Regions from separate parts of the Mesorhizobium sp. M1D.F.Ca.ET.231.01.1.1 genome, predicted to be linked through region 4. Evidence: riboswitches for the same ligand, from Rfam matches in the RefSeq annotation. Region 4 holds a riboswitch; each other region holds the start of a gene.
What was found. A riboswitch is a leader RNA that binds a small molecule or an ion and turns the genes downstream of it on or off. The one in region 4 is predicted to bind cobalamin.
Positions count from the first base shown of each region.

Region 1: another riboswitch for cobalamin. It lies ahead of EN874_RS05910 (ABC transporter ATP-binding protein); the one in region 4 lies ahead of EN874_RS00025 (CbtB domain-containing protein).
Region 2: another riboswitch for cobalamin. It lies ahead of EN874_RS17045 (DUF1636 family protein); the one in region 4 lies ahead of EN874_RS00025 (CbtB domain-containing protein).
Region 3: another riboswitch for cobalamin. It lies ahead of bluB (5,6-dimethylbenzimidazole synthase); the one in region 4 lies ahead of EN874_RS00025 (CbtB domain-containing protein).

Region 1 covers NZ_RZOZ02000001.1:1,184,266-1,188,471, forward strand. Annotated here, with positions in the region: gene EN874_RS05900 (iron ABC transporter permease) at 1-473, opposite strand, end outside; gene EN874_RS05905 (ABC transporter substrate-binding protein) at 477-1,424, opposite strand; gene EN874_RS05910 (ABC transporter ATP-binding protein) at 1,465-2,253, opposite strand; cobalamin riboswitch at 2,460-2,666, opposite strand; gene EN874_RS05915 (efflux RND transporter periplasmic adaptor subunit) at 2,976-4,115, shown strand; gene EN874_RS05920 (FAD-dependent monooxygenase) at 4,118-4,206, shown strand, end outside.
Region 2 covers NZ_RZOZ02000005.1:431,876-436,081, forward strand. Annotated here, with positions in the region: gene cobN (cobaltochelatase subunit CobN) at 1-906, opposite strand, end outside; gene cobW (cobalamin biosynthesis protein CobW) at 936-1,973, opposite strand; gene EN874_RS17045 (DUF1636 family protein) at 1,976-2,371, opposite strand; cobalamin riboswitch at 2,444-2,650, opposite strand; gene EN874_RS17050 (winged helix-turn-helix domain-containing protein) at 2,680-3,879, opposite strand.
Region 3 covers NZ_RZOZ02000006.1:232,024-236,229, forward strand. Annotated here, with positions in the region: gene EN874_RS18310 (pirin family protein) at 1-501, opposite strand, end outside; gene EN874_RS18315 (DUF2277 domain-containing protein) at 511-777, opposite strand; gene EN874_RS18320 (exodeoxyribonuclease VII small subunit) at 823-1,074, opposite strand; gene EN874_RS18325 (histone deacetylase family protein) at 1,078-2,004, opposite strand; cobalamin riboswitch at 2,120-2,298, shown strand; gene bluB (5,6-dimethylbenzimidazole synthase) at 2,341-3,078, shown strand; gene EN874_RS18335 (hypothetical protein) at 3,110-4,090, opposite strand.
Region 4 covers NZ_RZOZ02000001.1:1,983-6,188, forward strand. Annotated here, with positions in the region: gene EN874_RS00015 (MFS transporter) at 1-1,165, shown strand, start outside; gene EN874_RS00020 (gamma-glutamylcyclotransferase) at 1,362-2,048, shown strand; cobalamin riboswitch at 2,120-2,318, shown strand; gene EN874_RS00025 (CbtB domain-containing protein) at 2,355-2,534, shown strand; gene EN874_RS00030 (CbtA family protein) at 2,550-3,341, shown strand; gene cobU (bifunctional adenosylcobinamide kinase/adenosylcobinamide-phosphate guanylyltransferase) at 3,334-3,855, shown strand; gene cobO (cob(I)yrinic acid a,c-diamide adenosyltransferase) at 3,857-4,206, shown strand, end outside.

The DNA of each region.
Region 1 (4,206 bases), 1.2 Mb from region 4:
GCAAGGATCAGCCGCTCGGGTCCCTGCCCCCTCACCCGCGACACCAGCAGAAGCACGATTGCCGCCGCCAGTATGCCGCCGGTGAAGGCGGCAAGGGGAAGGGTCCAGATGCCGAAGCTGTCGCCGAAGACGGTGATGACGGAGACCGCGCCGGCGGCGGCGCCCGAGGAGAGGCCGAACAGGAACGGATCGGCGAGATCGTTGCGGGGGACGGTCTGCAGCAGCGCGCCGACGATGCCGAGGCCGGCGCCGACAGCAATCGCCAGCAATGCGCGCGGCAGCCTGAGGTCGACGACGATGCTGCCGACCGGACCGGATACCTGATTCCCGTCCAGCCCCATCGCATGTGCCAGCGCGCGCACGACCTCGTGCAACGGGATGAGCGTCGAGCCGTAGGCGATCGAAAGCAGCACGAGCGCTGCAAGCAGCGCCGCGCCCAGCGACACTGCAAGAACGAACGATCCGTATCGCAAAGGTCAGAACGCTTCCGGATGCATGGCCCTGGCGATCTTGCCGATCGCCTCGATGTTGGCGGGTCCGGGCGTCAGCTCGGCGTAACGCAGCGCAACGAAGCGCTTGTTCTTCACCGCGTCGGTTTCCTTCATCGCCGGATGTGCCTCGAGGAAATCGAGCAGCTTCCGGTAGCCGCCGCCGTCCTGGTAGTCGAGCAGGATGAGGAATTGCGGATTGCGCGACGCAACCGTCTCCCAGTCGGTATTGCCCCAGCTCGTGTCCATGTCGGCCATGATGTTTTCCCCGCCCGCGGCGGCGATCATGGCGTTGGGGATGGCGAACTTGCCGGCGGTGAGGGGCTTGTCCTCGCCAGAGTCATAGAGGAACACGCGCGTGCCCTTATGCTCGCCCACCTTGGCGGTGATGCCGGCCAGCTCGGCCTTCCAGCCGGCGACCAGCTTTTGCGCCTCCGCGTCCTTGCCGAAGATCTTGCCGAGCTTCTCGACGTCGCCAAAGAGCAGGTCCATCGAAGCGGTGGGCCGGTTCTTGTCGAGATGTACGCAGCTCTCGGTCAGTACCAGCGTCTTGATGCCGTGCGGGGCAAGCGTGTCGGGCGTGACCTCGCCGCCCGGCTTCATGCCGTAATACCAGCCGGCGAAAAAGAAGTCCGGCTGCGCGGCGACAAGGTTTTCCAGCGTCGGGTATTTCGGCGCCAGCTCGGGGATCGAGCCCTGCTCGGCCTTGAATTCGGGGCCGACCTTGTACCAGCCGGTGATGCCGGTCAGCCCGACGATCGACGGCTGCAGCTTCAGCGCGAACGCCATCTCGGCCATGTTGAGGTCCTGGATGACGGCGCGCTTCGGCGGCGCGTCGAAGGTGAGCGGCTTGCCGCAGCTGTCGACGGTCACCGGGAAGGCGGAGGCGGCCGAGGCGACAAAAGAGAGGGCAAGCGACAAAGCGAGGCGTTTCACGGGATGGTGCTCCTGATTGGGTTGGATTGTTTGGGTTGGCTCAGGACGGCGCTGAAGCGCGGGCGGGAAGCTCGAAGACGGTGAGCTCGCGGTCCTCGGTCGGGTGCTGGAGGCGCAGCACATCGATGCCGAACACCTCACGGATGAGCGGCTGCGCCAGCGCCTCGCGCGGCGGCGCCAGCGCGTGCAGTTGGGCGTTGCTCATCACCGCGACGCGGGTGGCGAAGGGCGCCACCAGGGCGAGATCGTGCAGCACGGCAACAACGGTCATGCCGAAGCCGGCGACCAGGTCGAGCAACTCGCCGCGGGCGCGCGGATCGAGGTGGTTGGTCGGCTCGTCGAGGAACAGGATTTTCGGCTCCTGCGCGATGGCGCGGGCGAGCTGCGCGCGCTGGCGCTCGCCGCCGGACAGCGAGCCTACGGTGCGCGCGAGCAGCCGCAGCAATCCGGTCCGGCGCAAAGTCTCGACGACGATGTCGCGATCGTCGTGGCGGCGCCTCAAGCCCGCATGTGGGACGCGGCCAAGCTCGACATAGTCGATGAGCGCGAGCCGCGGATCCGGCTGGTCCGTCTGACCGACGACGGCGATGCTGAGCGCCCGCTCGGCGGCGGTGATCCGGTCCAGCCGGCGTCCGGCAAGGCGCACCTCGCCGCGGCTCGGCGGCAGCGCCCCGCACAGCATGTGCAGCAGCGTCGTCTTGCCGGCGCCGTTAGGGCCGATGATGGCGAGACGTTCGCCGCCGGTCAGCGACAGGCTGACATCGTCGACCAGCGTCCGGCCATTGGCCGTCGCGCCGAGGCCACGGGCTTCGAGAAGCTGCGTGGTCATAGGCGGCCCACCCGATGATCGGAGAGTGCTTCGCTGCGCATTTCTCGCGTCGCCGGATCACAGCAAAGCATGCACACGAAAATGCGGTCGATGCGATCGATGGAGCCGTCCAACATTCCGTCACTTTCCCAAAATGGCGACGGAAGGATGCCGGACGAGCCGGCCGACAGTACCGGTGCCCGCGTCTCCTCCCGGCACACCCCGTCCGGTCAACTCGTGTCGATGGCAGGTCTCCTGGCTCGCGGGTCGCCGCGCCATCCGCCTTCCCAGCCTTGCCGGCCAGTGGCATTCCGGATGGAGCTCGCCGCTCACAGTTGCGGGGGCAGCCACGGCCTCGACCCTAAGCGGATCTCACCGTGTTCCCTTTTCACCCCTCGCCTTGCGGCTCGGGGACCATGACACCGCCATCGTAGGTTGTCCGCGCGCGAGTCGCAACGGACTTCTGCGCGACCTGATCACCCCGTGAAATTCCCAATTTGCAGCTTCCGATATGTAATAACGTTACATACGCTCGAAGGCCCTATGTCAATCCGTTTCCGGCACTGCCTCAGCCAAACATCGGAAAATTTTCAGAAACCGTTCGGGATTTTCCGGGCCGGAAACCGCAAGAAGATCGGGCTGGCGAAAGACAGGCCGCAAACGCCCGATCCCCCTCCAGCCGATATATTTCCCGGTCGCCGCATCCTCCCCGCGCGACCGCAACCTTGGTCGTGGAGACAAGCATGATTGCCGCACTCTCTGATAACAAGGCGCTGAGGCGTCGCCTTGTCGCCGGCTCGGTCGCCGTCCTCGCCTGCGGCGCGTCCCTGGTCTGGCACGGCGCAAGAAGCGAGGCCTCGTACACCACCCCGGCCGCCCCGGAGACGAAGCTCGTCAAGGCCATAGCGGTCGCTCCGATGCTCGGCGCTGACACCCGAACCGCCGTCGGCGAGATACGCCCGAGGCTTGAAAGCGACCTAGGCTTCCGCGTATCCGGCAAGCTGCTCGAACGCGTCGCCGAGGTCGGCGCGACGGTGAGGAAGGGCGAGGTGCTCGCCCGCATCGACGATCAGGACTATTGCAACCGGCTCGCCAGCGCCGAGGCCGATGTCGCCGCGGCGCAGGCCGTGCTTGTCGAGGCAAGTGCCGCCGAGGCCCGCATCGGCGCGCTGCTCACCAAAGGTTTCACGACACGGGCCAACTATGACGCGACGCTGAAGAATCTGCGCTCGGCGCAGGCCAAGCTCAAGTCGGCGAACATCGCCTTCGAGATGGCCAAGGACCAGCTCGGCTATACCGAGCTGCACGCGGAATTCGACGGCATCGTCACCGCGAGCGGCGCCGAAGCCGGCCAGTCGGTCAATGTCGGGCAGATGGTGGTCCGCGTCGCCGATCCGCAGAGCCGCGACGCCGTGTTCTCGATCGCCGAAGCCGCCTTCGCCAACACGCCCGATACGAAGCGGCCGCCGAAGGTGACCGTCTCGCTGCTCAGCAATCCGGCGATCACGGCGGCCGGCACCATCCGCGAGATCGCGCCGATGGCCGATGCCGCCACCCGCACCTTCCAGGTGAAGGTCTCGATCGAGAATGCGCCCGACGAGATGCGCTTCGGCGCCAGCGTTTCCGGCCGCGCCGAGGTCGCCGGCGCGCCGGTCGTGGTGCTGCCAGGCAGCGCGCTGTTCGACAAGGATGGCAAGCCGGCGGTGTGGATCGTGTCGCCCTCGTCAGCCGTCGAGCTCAAGCCGGTCACGGTTGCCCGATACGAGACCGACCGCATCGTCGTCAGCGACGGGCTCAGCAAAGGCGATCTGGTCGTTACCGCCGGCGTAAACCGGCTGCGGGAACACGAAAAAGTCCGTATCGTTGAGGGAGAAGGAAAATGACCATGTCCAAGACAAAGGTCCTCATCGCCGGCGCCGGTCCGACCGGACTGACGCTCGCGCTCTGGCTGACCAGGCTCGGTGTCCCGGTCCG
Region 2 (4,206 bases), on a different contig from region 4:
CTCCCAGACGTCGCGCCGCGTCGTGGCGACGATGACCTGGAACACCGGTACGCCGGCGCGGTCGAACAGCGTTTGCGCGCCCGGCTCGGCGCCGGAGGCGAAGGCGGTGGCGGTGACGATGGCGGCGGGGTTTAAGGATGCGAGGGCGGTTTCGACGAAGGCCAGGGATGCCGGGTCCTTGAGGCTGGAGACGAAGATCGGCACTGGGGTGAGACCTTGCGCCCACAAGGCGTCGACGAGTGCGTCGATTGGCGCCACGTCGGCCGCCAGCAGCATTGAACGGTAGAAGAGGATGGGAATGATGGGGGAGCCGATATCGCCAGCGCTGAACGAAGCTGGCTTTGCGACAACTCCTCGTCCCGGTTGGTAATATCCCGCCTTCGGCACGCCCACCGGCTCGGCCAACTCGGCCTCAGATCCCGCCAGCCGCGCCAGTCTCCTCACCAGCGCCGCCATATTGGCCGGGCCGCCTTCGCGGAAATAGCCGAGCAGGGCGTCGAGCTCGGCGCGCGGCAATGTCGAGCCTTCGATCAGGCGCGGGTCCTCGTCATGGCTTTCGCCCGGCAGCAGCGCCAGCTTGATGCCGCGTTCGCGCGCGACCGCTGCCAGCTGGTCGCAGCCATAGCGCCACCAGTCGTAACCGCCGAGGATGCGGACCAGGACGACCTTGGCATGGTGGGCGACGCTGTCGATCCAGAGGTCGACCGACATCGGATGGCGCAGATCGCGAAGTGCCGCGAGCCGCATCGACGGCAAGCGGTCAGCGTCCGCCTTCCAGGCGGCTGCCAGTCCGGCAAGATCGCTGTCGGTGAAGGACAGCGCCACGACATCCGCAGGCGTCTGCCTGAGGTCGATAGGCTCGGCGAGATCGTCGAGCGAAGCGGATGTCGTGGTGAGGATATGCATTGCTTCGTGTTGGGCTTTTCGTGTTGGCCTCAGCCGGCGAGGATACGCTCGATCGCCGGGCGGTTCAGCCCCTTGAGGCCGATGACAACGAGGCGCGAGCGGCGGTCGTCCTCGGCCGTCCAGGCGCGGTCGTAATAGTGGTTGACGCGCGGGCCGACGGCCTGCAGCAGCAGCCGCATCGGCTTGCCGCCGACCTCGACGAAGCCTTTGACGCGCAGCACGTTTTCCTGCTCGGCGGCAAGGGCGACGCGCTTGGCCAACTCGTCCGGATGCGAGATCGACGGGATATCGATGACGAAGGAGTCAAAATCGTCGTGCTCGTGGTCGAGCTCGTCGTCGTGGTGGGTCTTGCGGTTCTCGATGTCCTCCTCGACGGCGAGGCCGAGGCCGAGCAGCACCGACGGGTCGACCTTGCCCTGCGCCGTCGGCACGACCTTGACGGCGCGCGCCACATGTTCACCGATGACGGCATTGGCACGCTCCGATCCCGCCGCGTCCATCAAATCGCTCTTCGACAGGATGATCAGGTCGGCGCAAGCGATCTGATCCTCGAACACTTCTTCCACCGGATCGTCATGGTCGAGGGAATCGTCTGCGGCGCGCTGCGCCTGAAGGGCATCCATGTCGGACGCGACGCGGCCATCGGCCAGCGCCGGACCGTCGACCACGGCAATGACGCCGTCGACCGTCACGCGGCTCTTCACGCTCGGCCATTGGAAGGCCTGGACGAGCGGCTTCGGCAGCGCGAGGCCCGAGGTTTCGATCAGGATGTGATCGACCTTCGGCGTGCGCGACAGGATCTGGTCGAGCGCCGGCACGAAATCGTCGGCGACGGTACAGCAGATGCAGCCATTGGCGAGCTCGACGATGTTCTCCTCAGGGCAGGTGTCGACGCCGCAGGCTTTCAGGATCTCACCGTCGATGCCGACATCGCCGAACTCGTTGACGATGATCGCCAGCCGCTTGCCCTTGGCGTTTTCAATGAGGTTGCGGATCAGCGTCGTCTTGCCGGCGCCGAGGAAGCCGGTGACGACGGTGCAGGGCACGCGGGAAACGGAGGCGTTCATGGTCAGTCCTTCAGGAGGTCGAGGGGAGGGATGCGGGCGACGAGGCCGCGCTTGAGGGAGTCTGGCCGGCCGCGCCAGGGGATGAGGCCGTCGGTCGATGTGGCGAAGAGTTTTGCGCCGGCGACCAGGTCGGCGCCGCTGGTCGTCTCGAGGTCGCCGAAGACGTAGCTCCAGCAGCCGTCGCGCAGAAGGGCCGCGCTCAGGCGGCGCTTGCAATTGCCGAGGCATTCGACCGTGCGAATACGGATGTTCTCGTCCGCTGCGGCGCGGCGCGTGTCCTCGGCCAGCAGCGCACCGGCGCGCGGATGCGCGTCCGAACAAGTCTCGTCGCGGCAGGAGGAGCAGACGATGACGGTCACGCCGGCGAGCGTGTCGCCGGGCTCGGACGGAACGTCCACGATATTAGCCGGAAAACTGCCGTTGCGATCCAAAACCAGGCTCCTTGCCCGGAAAACCCGCCGGGCGATCGGATTCTTAAAGTCTCAGACGGCAGGTCTCCTGGCTCGCGGGTCATCGCCTTGACGCCGCCTTCCCGGGAACTTCCCAGTGGCTTTCGGCTGAGGCTCGTCGCTCACAGTTGCGGGGACAGCCGCGGATTTGGAATTTTTCAACCCCGCACCGCATTCCCTCTTGGCTCCTCCCTTTGCCGGGAGAAGACCGTCTGCCGCGGATTTAGGCTTAGAGCTACGCGGCTGTCAACGCGCGGCTACGACACCTGGATGTCGGCCAGCGCCGGGCCGAGATCGCCAGCTGGCGTCACTTCGATGGCTTCCAGGCCGAGCCATGCCTGCATCTGCTTCAATTCATCGAAGAGCTGGGCGGCCGTCTCCGGCGGCGCGCCGGCCTCGGCATAGGCCGCATGGACGCGCAGCACGCTGGCCGGACGGTCGGCTCGGAGATCGACACGGGCGACGATGCGGTCGCCGAGCAGGAACGGCAGCACGTAGTAGCCGTACTGGCGCTTCTCGGGCGGCGTGTAGATCTCGATGCGGTAGCGGAAGTCGAAGAGCTTTTCCGTCCGCGTGCGCTCGAAAACGACGGGGTCGAACGGCGCCAGCAAGGCACGGGCCTCGATCCGGCGCGGAATGCGCGCGTCCTTGTGGAGGTAAACGGTCTTGTCCCAGCCCTCGACCCCTACCGGCAGCAGTTCGCCCGCCTCGACCAGTTCCGCGATGCGGTCTTTCGTATCGCCCGGCGCCAGGCGGAAATAGTCGCGCAGGTCGCCATAGGTGGCGATGCCGTGGGCGCGGGCAGAAATGCGCAGCAATTCGCGATGCGCGTCCTCGATCGACGGCACCGGCAGGTCGAGCACGCCCTGCGGCAGCACGCGTTCCGGCAGGTCGTAATAACGTTCGAAGCCGCGCCGGTAGGCGGTGGTGATGCGTCCTGCCCAGAACAGCCATTCGAAGGCGTGCTTGGCCTCGCTCCAGCCCCACCAGCCGCCATTGCCCTTATGGCCCTCGATATCGGATGCGGCGATCGGCCCGCGCTCGGCGACTTGCCCGTAAATCTCGTCGATCATCTCCTTGCGCTCGCGGCCCCATTTGGCGAGGCCGAGATACATTTCCTCGCCGCGTTCGGCGCGCTGCATGCGCCAGCGCATCAGCGGGTAGGTCTCGACCGGCAGGAAGGAGGCCTCATGCGCCCAATATTCAAAGACAGCGCGCCTGCGGGTGAGGGCGGCATTGTCGAGCAGCGAAAGCGGGTAGGGGCCGAGGCGCGAATAGAGCGGCATGTAGTGGGCGCGCACGACCGCGCTGACGGAATCGATCTGCAGCAGCCCGGTGCGGGAGAGCACGCGGGCGAGGTGCCTTCGGTTGGGCTCGCCGCCCGGGCGAGGGTCAAGGAAGCCCTGCGCGCCAAGCGCGATGCGCCTGGCCGTGCGAAGAGAGATTTTGTCCTTCATCAAGGTCACTTTGCCTCGATCCGTTTACCTGACGTCCAGCCGACGATTCCAGCCATGCTAGCAGGCAAATGGCGGGAGATATGTCAGGAGAGAAAAGTGGAGTAAAAAGCGAAGGAAATCAAACAGGAGCGGATCGGACCAGTTTCTTCCGATATGGCGTCCAGGGCCGGATTTTGAACAAGGTTTGACTTGCTTCGCCGAAACCGCTGCGCTAACCCTCGCCGCGTCGCAGCATAGGGCTCCTAAAACGGTTCAGCGGGTTAAACTGTCACGCTTCCGCATTAGAGTCCGTTGCTGTAATCAAAGTGAACTGGCCCGCCAAAGGAA
Region 3 (4,206 bases), on a different contig from region 4:
GCCGTCGGCGTCGATCTCGGGCAGGCGGATCACCGACGTATTCGCGAACACCGGGGCGACCTCTTCCCTGCCGTCGGGCAAGGCCAGCCAGGTCTGCAGGCCGGAGACCGACATCGGCGCGCCACGCAACTCCTTGGGCGTGCGCTCGGAATGAACGATGCCGCGGCCGGCGGTCATCAGGTTCACGTCGCCGGGTGAGATCACCATTTCGGTGCCGAGCGAATCGCGATGCCTGATCTTGCCGTCGAACAGATAGGTGACCGTGGAAAGCCCGATATGCGGATGCGGGCGCACGTCGATCGCCTGGCCAGCGCGCAGGATCGCCGGTCCCATGCGGTCGAAGAAGATGAAGGGACCAACCAGCCGGCGTTTCGCCGTCGGCAGGGCGCGGCGAACCTCGAAGCCGCCAATATCCTTGGCGTTGGGGATGACCATCAACTCGATCTGGTCGCAGGCAAACGCGTCGCCGGCCTCAGGGTCGTTTCCCGGGAAGAAGCTCATGTCATGACCTCAGGCGAAGCGGAGCGCGGACCTGGCTTTCGCCTTAGCGGCCTCTTCCTCGCGATTGCGCGGATGCTGCGTGGTTTCGAGGCTGTCGAGCAGCTCGCGCGCGGCTGCCGCGATCGCCTCGACGGCGTGGTGAAACGCATGCTCGTTGCGCTTGGACGGCTTGGTCGAGCCGCTCAGCTTGCGCACGAACTGCAGCGCCGCATCATGGACCTCGTCATCGGTCGCCGGCGGATCGAAATTGAACAGGGTCTTGATGTTGCGGCACATGCTTGAACTCCTTACCTGCTTTTCTTCCCCCGCCCCTCTTCCACACTACTCGGCGTCGAGCGGCTCCGTTCCAACCGGCTTGCCGTCGCGCGACAGCCTGATCTTCTCGACCTTGTCCTCGGCCGCCTTTAGCAGCCGGTCGCAATGGGCTTTCAGCGCCTCGCCGCGCTCGTAGATCCTGATCGACTGATCGAGCGGGACATCGCCGCGCTCCAGATCATCGACGATCTTCTCCAGCGCGTCGAGCGCCTGCTCGAAGCTCATCGTCTTGACGTCTTGGTTAGCTTCATCAGCCATAATTCATCCCTTCATCAGCCGCCCGACATGGGCGGCGACCGAAAATGCCAGTCCCTGCAGATCGTAGCCGCCCTCCAGCAGGCTGACGAGCCGGTTGCCGCTGTGGCGCCCGGCGCGCTCCATAAGCTGGCCGGTCGCCCAGTCGAAATCGTCTTCGGTCAGGTTGATCGCGGCCAGCGGATCGCGATGGTGCGCATCGAACCCGGCGGAAATGATGATCAGGTCCGGCTTGAATGCGTCGATCGACGGCAGCACGCGCGACAGGAAGGCGTCGCGGAACGTATCGCTGCCGGTGCTCGGCGCGAGCGGCGCGTTGACGATGTTGCCGGCGCCGGTTTCGCTCTTGGCGCCTGTGCCCGGGTAAAGCGGCATCTGATGCGTCGAGCAATAGAGCACCGACGGATCGTCCCAGAAGATGTCCTGCGTGCCGTTGCCGTGATGCACGTCCCAATCGACGATGGCGACGCGCTCGGCCTGGTGCTTCTTCTGCGCGTAGCGGGCCGCGATCGCCGCGGTGTTGAACAGGCAAAAGCCCATCGCCGTCGTCTTCTCGGCATGATGGCCGGGCGGACGGGCGGCGACGAAGACATTGGCGGCGCGCCCCTCGAAGACATCGTCGATCGCCGCATTGGCGGCGCCGATCGCCGTCACCGCGGCCTGCCAGCTCTTCGGGCTGGCGCTGGTGTCGGCATCGATCGAGACGATGCCGGTCTCAGGAATGGCCGCGCGGACGCGGGCGACGAAATCTTCCGGATGGGCATAAAGGATGGTTGCCTCGTCGCCTTCCGGCGCCCTGACGCGGTCGAGAGCCGAGAAAGCCTCGTCGTCCAGCACGCGCTCGATGGCGCGCAAACGGTCGGGACGCTCGGGATGACCGGGCGGCGTGAGGTGCTCCAGGAATACCGGATGGGTGTAGAGACGGGTAGCCATGGCCCCTAATCTAGGCACCTGTCGCCCGGATAGCCATGTTTCGGCGCCGAATGATTGGGGAAAATCGCGCCCGATCGTGTCGCAAGCGGCATTGGCGCGGCTTCCGCTTCGCGATAGAGTCCTGCCGCTGCCTGGTGCCCGCGACGCGGGAGAATCGGGAACACGGTTGAAATCCGTGGCGTGCCCAACGCTGTGAGGGGGACCGCGCCGGCAAAAGCCACTGTCCTAGACGGGAAGGCGCCGGATGCGGGTCGATCCCGAGCCAGAAGACCGGCCCGGCAGAAATGGTCGTCCGCATGGTCAGGCGGAGGGCTGCTTATCGCAAGGGGACAAGCGATGCAGGCACGAATGGCCGCCACCGGCGGCGGCGACTTTGACCAATTGGCGCGCGAGGCCGTCTACCGGGCGATGTTCACCCGGCGCGACGTGCGCAGCCATTTCACTGCCGACGATCTCGACGATGGCGTGCTGGCGCGACTGTTGACGGCTGCCCATCATGCGCCGTCGGTCGGCTACATGCAGCCGTGGAACTTCATCGTCATCCGCGATGCGACAAGACGGCGGCAGGTGCGCGACCTGTTCCTGGCCGCGCGCGAGCAGGAACTGCCGGCGATCGAGGCGGAGCGGCAGGCGCTCTACCGCACGCTGAAGCTCGAGGGCATCTGCGAAAGCGCGCTCAATCTTTGCATCACCTGCGACCGGCAGCGCTCGCAGAATTCGCCGCTCGGGCGCTGGCACAATCCGGAGATGGACCTCTACAGCACCGTCTGCGCGGTACAGAACTTCTGGCTGGCGGCGCGCGCCGAAGGCGTCGGCGTCGGTTGGGTGAGCATCATCGAGACCGAGGCGCTGAAGCGGCTGTTGTCGATCCCCGAGCATGTCACGCCGATAGCCTATCTCTGCGTCGGCCGCGTCTCGGAATTCGCGCCGCGGCCGGACCTCGAGGCGCATGGCTGGGGCCGGCGCCTGCCGCTGCCCGACCTGGTGATGAGCGAGATCTTTTGCGGCGCCGGCGAGGCGCCGCTCAAATCGGCGATTGCCAAGCTTCGCGGCGCTGACCTGCCGAAGCCTTGATCGGGTTGCCTTCGTGGTCAGGGGCTGCCGATCAGGCAGGCCGGGGCGAATCCCAGCGCGAGCCGCCGAAGGAGCCCAGCGCCTTGTCGCGAAGCTCCCTGAACTTCGACGAGGCCTCGGCTAGGCGCCGGTCCCATTCGGGATTGGGAACCTGGCCTTCGATGGTGGCGAAATAGACCTGCATCAGCGAAGCGATGGCGAAAGGCTCGATGAAGGCCGCCTTGAAGGCCCAGGCGAAGACGATGGCCAGCACGAAGGCCCAGCCGGCGAGCTGCCCGGGCATCACCCAGAGGATGGCGGCTGCCGGGGCAAGCATCAAAAGGAAGATGACGAAGGACACGCCCCACATGATCACCGCCAGCCAGACGGCATTCTTGACCATGTGCTTGCCGTTCTGCGCGTAGAGCACGACGCCCTGCCTGGCGGTCTCGAAAGGCGAGTCCGAATTGATGCGGATGTTGTAGCCGAGGATGATCTCGTCGACATAGGTCAGCGACAGCCGAATGACCGTGTTGATGAAGCTGACGAGGCCGCTCAAGCCGGGAATGGGCAGGAACGCGGCAATGCCGCCGATCAGGCCGGTGATGGCGCGGATGGCGCCTTTGACCAGTTGGTCGACCACGAAAAGGATGTTGGCCTCGGCGAAGCGCTGGGTCACCACTTCCTTCGCATAGGCGATCTGGCCCTGGCCATCCGGAACGTCGTGGCCGTCGATCAGATGCACCATGACGGCGATGTGGCCGGCCTTGAGCACATAGAGGATATATTCGCGGATCCAGTAGACGGCGATCGAGACGACGCCGAAGCCGACGACCCCGCCCCACAAGGCAAACGACATCGGTCCGTCAGGGTCGGTGGAGATGTGGCCAACGCCATAGCCGACACTGGCGCCGGTGCCGGTCGCCATGATGTAGGCCAGCGTGATGCCGAAATAGACGATCATGCGAAAGACGATGAACGGCCATGTCCGCATCATGATGGACACCGACCGGCCGATGCTGAAGTCCCACATGGCCCCGACTCCCCGCCTCGCGCATGACCCCGAAAATCGGAATCGATTTTTCGGAAAGGATCATGCGCAGAATCAAGAGTGTTACAGCGTCGTTTGCGCGTTCGAAGAACGCGCGG
Region 4 (4,206 bases):
GGCCCTGAGGCCCGCCGATGCGCGCACCTTCGCCTCGCTCTACGCGGTCGAATCGTTTGCCCGCGCCACGATCTCAAGCGTCATCCCGATCCAGGCTTACGAAATCCTCCACAGCGAGCAGATCGTCTCGATCCTCTACGCCGTCGTGTCGCTGCTCGGGCTTTCGGTGACATTGTTCATGCCGATGCTGATCCGCCGCTTCGCGCGGCGCTGGGTCTATACGGCCGGCTGCCTGATGCTGGCGATCGGCTCGGTGTTCTTCGTCACCCACACGCTGCCGGGGCAGCTCGCCGGCATGCTCTGCCGTGTCATGGGGGCGAGCGCGCTGTCGATCACGCTCAACCTCTACATCATGGACCACATCCGCAAGGCCGACTTCATGCAGGCGGAATCGCTGCGCATGGCGTGGTCGATGTTCGCCTGGACCGGCGGGCCGACGCTGGGCATCTTCCTCTATACCCGCTTCGGCATCTATGCCGCGCATGGCGCGGTCGTGGCGTTTGCGCTGGCGCTGCTTGCGCTGTTCTGGACCTACCGGCTGGGCGATAACCGGTCGATCCGCCCCGGCAAGAGCCGTCCGGCCAATCCGCTTGCCAATATCGGCCGCTTCATCGCGCAGCCGCGGCTCAGGCTCGCCTGGCTGATCGCCTTCGGCCGCTCCTGCTTCTGGACGACCTTCTTCGTCTATAGCCCGCTTTTCATGGTGATCACCGGCGAGGGCAAGCTTGCCGGCGGGCTGCTGGTGTCGGCAGGCAATGCGCTGCTGTTCATGGCGATCTTCTGGGGCAGGGCGGGCAAGCGCTTCGGTGGCAGACGCACCATGACCTTCGCCTATTTCGCCATGGCGGCAATGCTTTTTGCCGCGGGCGGCGTCGGCCAAGCCGCGCCGCTGCTCACGGCCGCGTTCCTGCTCTGCGGCGCGCTCTTTACGATTGCGCTCGATGCGCTGGGCTCGACCGCCTTCATGCGCTCGGTCCGTTCCTATGAACGGGCGCAGATGGCGGCGGTCTACCGCACCTATCTCGACTTCTCCGAGCTGACACCGCCGCTGGTCTATTCGGTGGTGCTCACCTTCTTCGGCCTCGGCTCGGTCTTCGTCACGCTCGGCATACTGGCCGCCTTCTGCGGCTTCTTCACCTGGCGCTATCTGCCGAAGTCGTTTTGATCAGCGAGCGGGCTGGTACGCCGCATCGCGCCTGCCCGCCCGCTTGGATCCGGCTGCATCGGCTGTTCCCTCGCTCCCGACAGCCGGCACCCCGGACAAGGCCGTTGTGAATTGCGGGGCCATTGTGGTGTCCGGGGACCGCCCTTAAGGTCCCTTGCCGATGCCGGCGCCTGCCGGCTGGCGAGGGTCGCAAAGCATGCCTGCAAGGATGATGTCGCTTACCGAGGAACTGGTGGCTCGCTGCTTTCGCGTCGTCGAAGACAGCGGGCCTGATCCTGATACGCAGCATCTCTCCGACAGCGACTACGAAACCATGCTCGATGCATTCGAGACCGAGCTTCCCGCAGACGAGCCGCTCTGGCTGTTCGGCTATGGCTCGCTGATCTGGAAACCCGAGATCGAACATGTCGAGGAGCGGGTCGCCGTGGCGCGCGGCTGGCATCGCTCTTTCTGCATGAAGATGACCCGCTGGCGCGGTACCAAACAGAGTCCGGGCCTGATGATGGCGCTGGATCGTGGCGGCCAATGCAAGGGCGTAGCATTCCGCCTGAACGGTGGCGACCGCCGGCGGGCTCTGGACAAGCTTTTCCGGCGTGAGATGACGCTGAAGCCGACCAGCTACCACCCGCGCCTGCTGCAGCTCGCAACCGACAATGGGCCGTTGAAAGCGCTCGCTTTCGTCATCAATCGCAGGGGCACGACCTATGCCGGCCCGCTCGGTGAAAGCGAGGTGGTGGAAAGGCTGGCGACATCGTGCGGGCACTGGGGTTCGGGCGCCGACTACCTCTACAACACCGTCAAGAATCTCGAAGCGCGCGGCATTCACGACGCCCATCTGTGGCGGCTGCAACAGCTTGTCGCGGAAAGGATCGCCGCCTCCTAGCATGCGAATCCATGGCGCAATCGCGTTTGGCGATGACGGAAATTGGTTTGCCGCCTGCGGCGATTCTGCCTATAGTCCTCGCCGTCGTCGGTTCCGTTTTTGGAGCCAAGAGGGAATGCGGTGAGGGTGGACTTCCTGCCCAAAGCCGTGGCTGCCCCCGCAACTGTGTGCGGTAGTCCTCCCCATAGACCACTGAGGATTTTCCTCGGGAAGGTGGGGAAGGGCGCGGATCCGCGAGCCAGGAGACCTGCCGGCGACGGCAAAGTTGACTTCGATGCCCTCGGGTGGAGGGCGAAAGGACAAGACATGAATACCGCTTCCGTTTCCCTCGGCGCCTCCGTCTCCTCGCAGTCGCGTATCATGCAGCTGGCTCTGGCCGCGCTGCTCGGCATCTTCGTCGTCGGCTTTGTCGGCTTCTCGCATATCGATGCGGTCCACAACGCTGCTCACGACTATCGCCACTCGATGGCTTTTCCCTGCCACTGACAAAGGCCTGACATCATGAATCTGTTTCGCAACGTCGTGTTCGTCGCGGCGATCGCGGGGCTCGTGGCGGGCATCGCGCTCGCCTGCATGCAGGCCTATGCGACCGTGCCGCTGATCCTGAAGGCGGAAGTTTATGAAAAGGCAGGCGGCGGCCATCACCACGATCACGCCGCCACAACCACCGACAACAATGCGATGAGTTCGGCCGCGCCGGCGGCGATGAGCAGCGCGGCTCCAGCGCCTGCCGACGCGGCAGCTCCGGCCGAGGACGAAGGCTGGGCGCCGGCCGACGGCTTCGAGCGCTTCGCCTTCAACGTCGTCGCCAACATCGTCACCGGCATCGGTTTCGCGCTGATCCTGGTCGCGGTCTCGGAGTTTGCCGGTGGCACCGGCAATTGGCGTCAGGGCGTGCTCTGGGGCCTTGCCGGTTTTGCCGTGTTCACTTTGGCGCCCGGCCTCGGCCTGCCGCCCGAACTGCCGGCGATGCCGGCGGCTGAACTCTTTCCGCGCCAGATTTGGTGGATTTCGACTGTGGCTGCGACCGCCGCCGGGCTTGGCCTGATCGCCTTCCGCAAGTCGCTGCCGCTGGCCGTCCTGGCGGTCGTGCTGATCGTGGCGCCGCATATCGTCGGCGCGCCGCAGCCCGACAGCTTCGAGACGGCTATCCCCGAAGGGCTGCACCATCAGTTCGTGGTTGCCGTGACGCTTACCGATCTGGTGTTCTGGCTGGTGCTGGGTGCTGTCGTCGGCGTGGTGCGCGGCCGCTTCACCGGCACGGCGACCAGCCTGCGCGGCAGCTTTGCCTGATCGCGCCAAGGGTCGTCTGACCTTCGTCATCGGCGGCGCGCGCTCCGGCAAGAGCGCGCATGCCGAAACCCTGGTCACGGCAAGCCCGTCGCCCTGGGCCTATATCGCCACCGCGCAAGCCTATGACGACGAGATGCGCGAGCGCATCGCCCTGCATCGCGCGCGGCGCGGCGAAGGCTGGGTGACCGTCGATGCGCCGCTGGACCTGGTTGGCGCGATCGAGGCCTTGCCCAACCACCAGCCGGCCCTGGCCGATTGCCTGACATTGTGGCTGACCAATCATATGCTGGCGGACCATGATATCGAGGCCGAGTGCCGGCGGCTCTCGGATTTGCTGTCGCGGCCGCGCGGGCCCTGGTTCGTGGTGTCGAACGAGGTCGGGCTCGGCATCGTGCCGGACAATGCGCTGGCGCGCCGGTTTCGCGACGCCGGCGGCCGGCTCAACCAGCAGGTCGCGGCTGTCGCCGACAGCGTGCTGATGATGGTGGCGGGGCTGCCGCTCAAGGTGAAGTGACATGGCCGAAATCGACGATAAGGATGCCGAGCGCCATCGCGCCAAGATGGCCAAGCGCAAGGCGGTGCAGGATGCCGAGGTGGCCGGCAAGACGATCGAGAAGGGACTGCTAATCGTCAACACCGGGCCGGGCAAGGGCAAGACCACCGCCGCCTTTGGCCTGGCGCTCAGGATGCTCGGCTACGGCAAGCGCGTCGGCGTCGTCCAGTTCATCAAGGGCAAATGGCACACCGGCGAGAAGAACGCCTTCGCCGCTTTCGGCGATCGCGTGGTGTGGCATGCGATGGGCGAGGGCTTCACCTGGGAGACCCAGGACCTGAAGCGCGACATCGCCGCCGCCGAGGCCGCGTG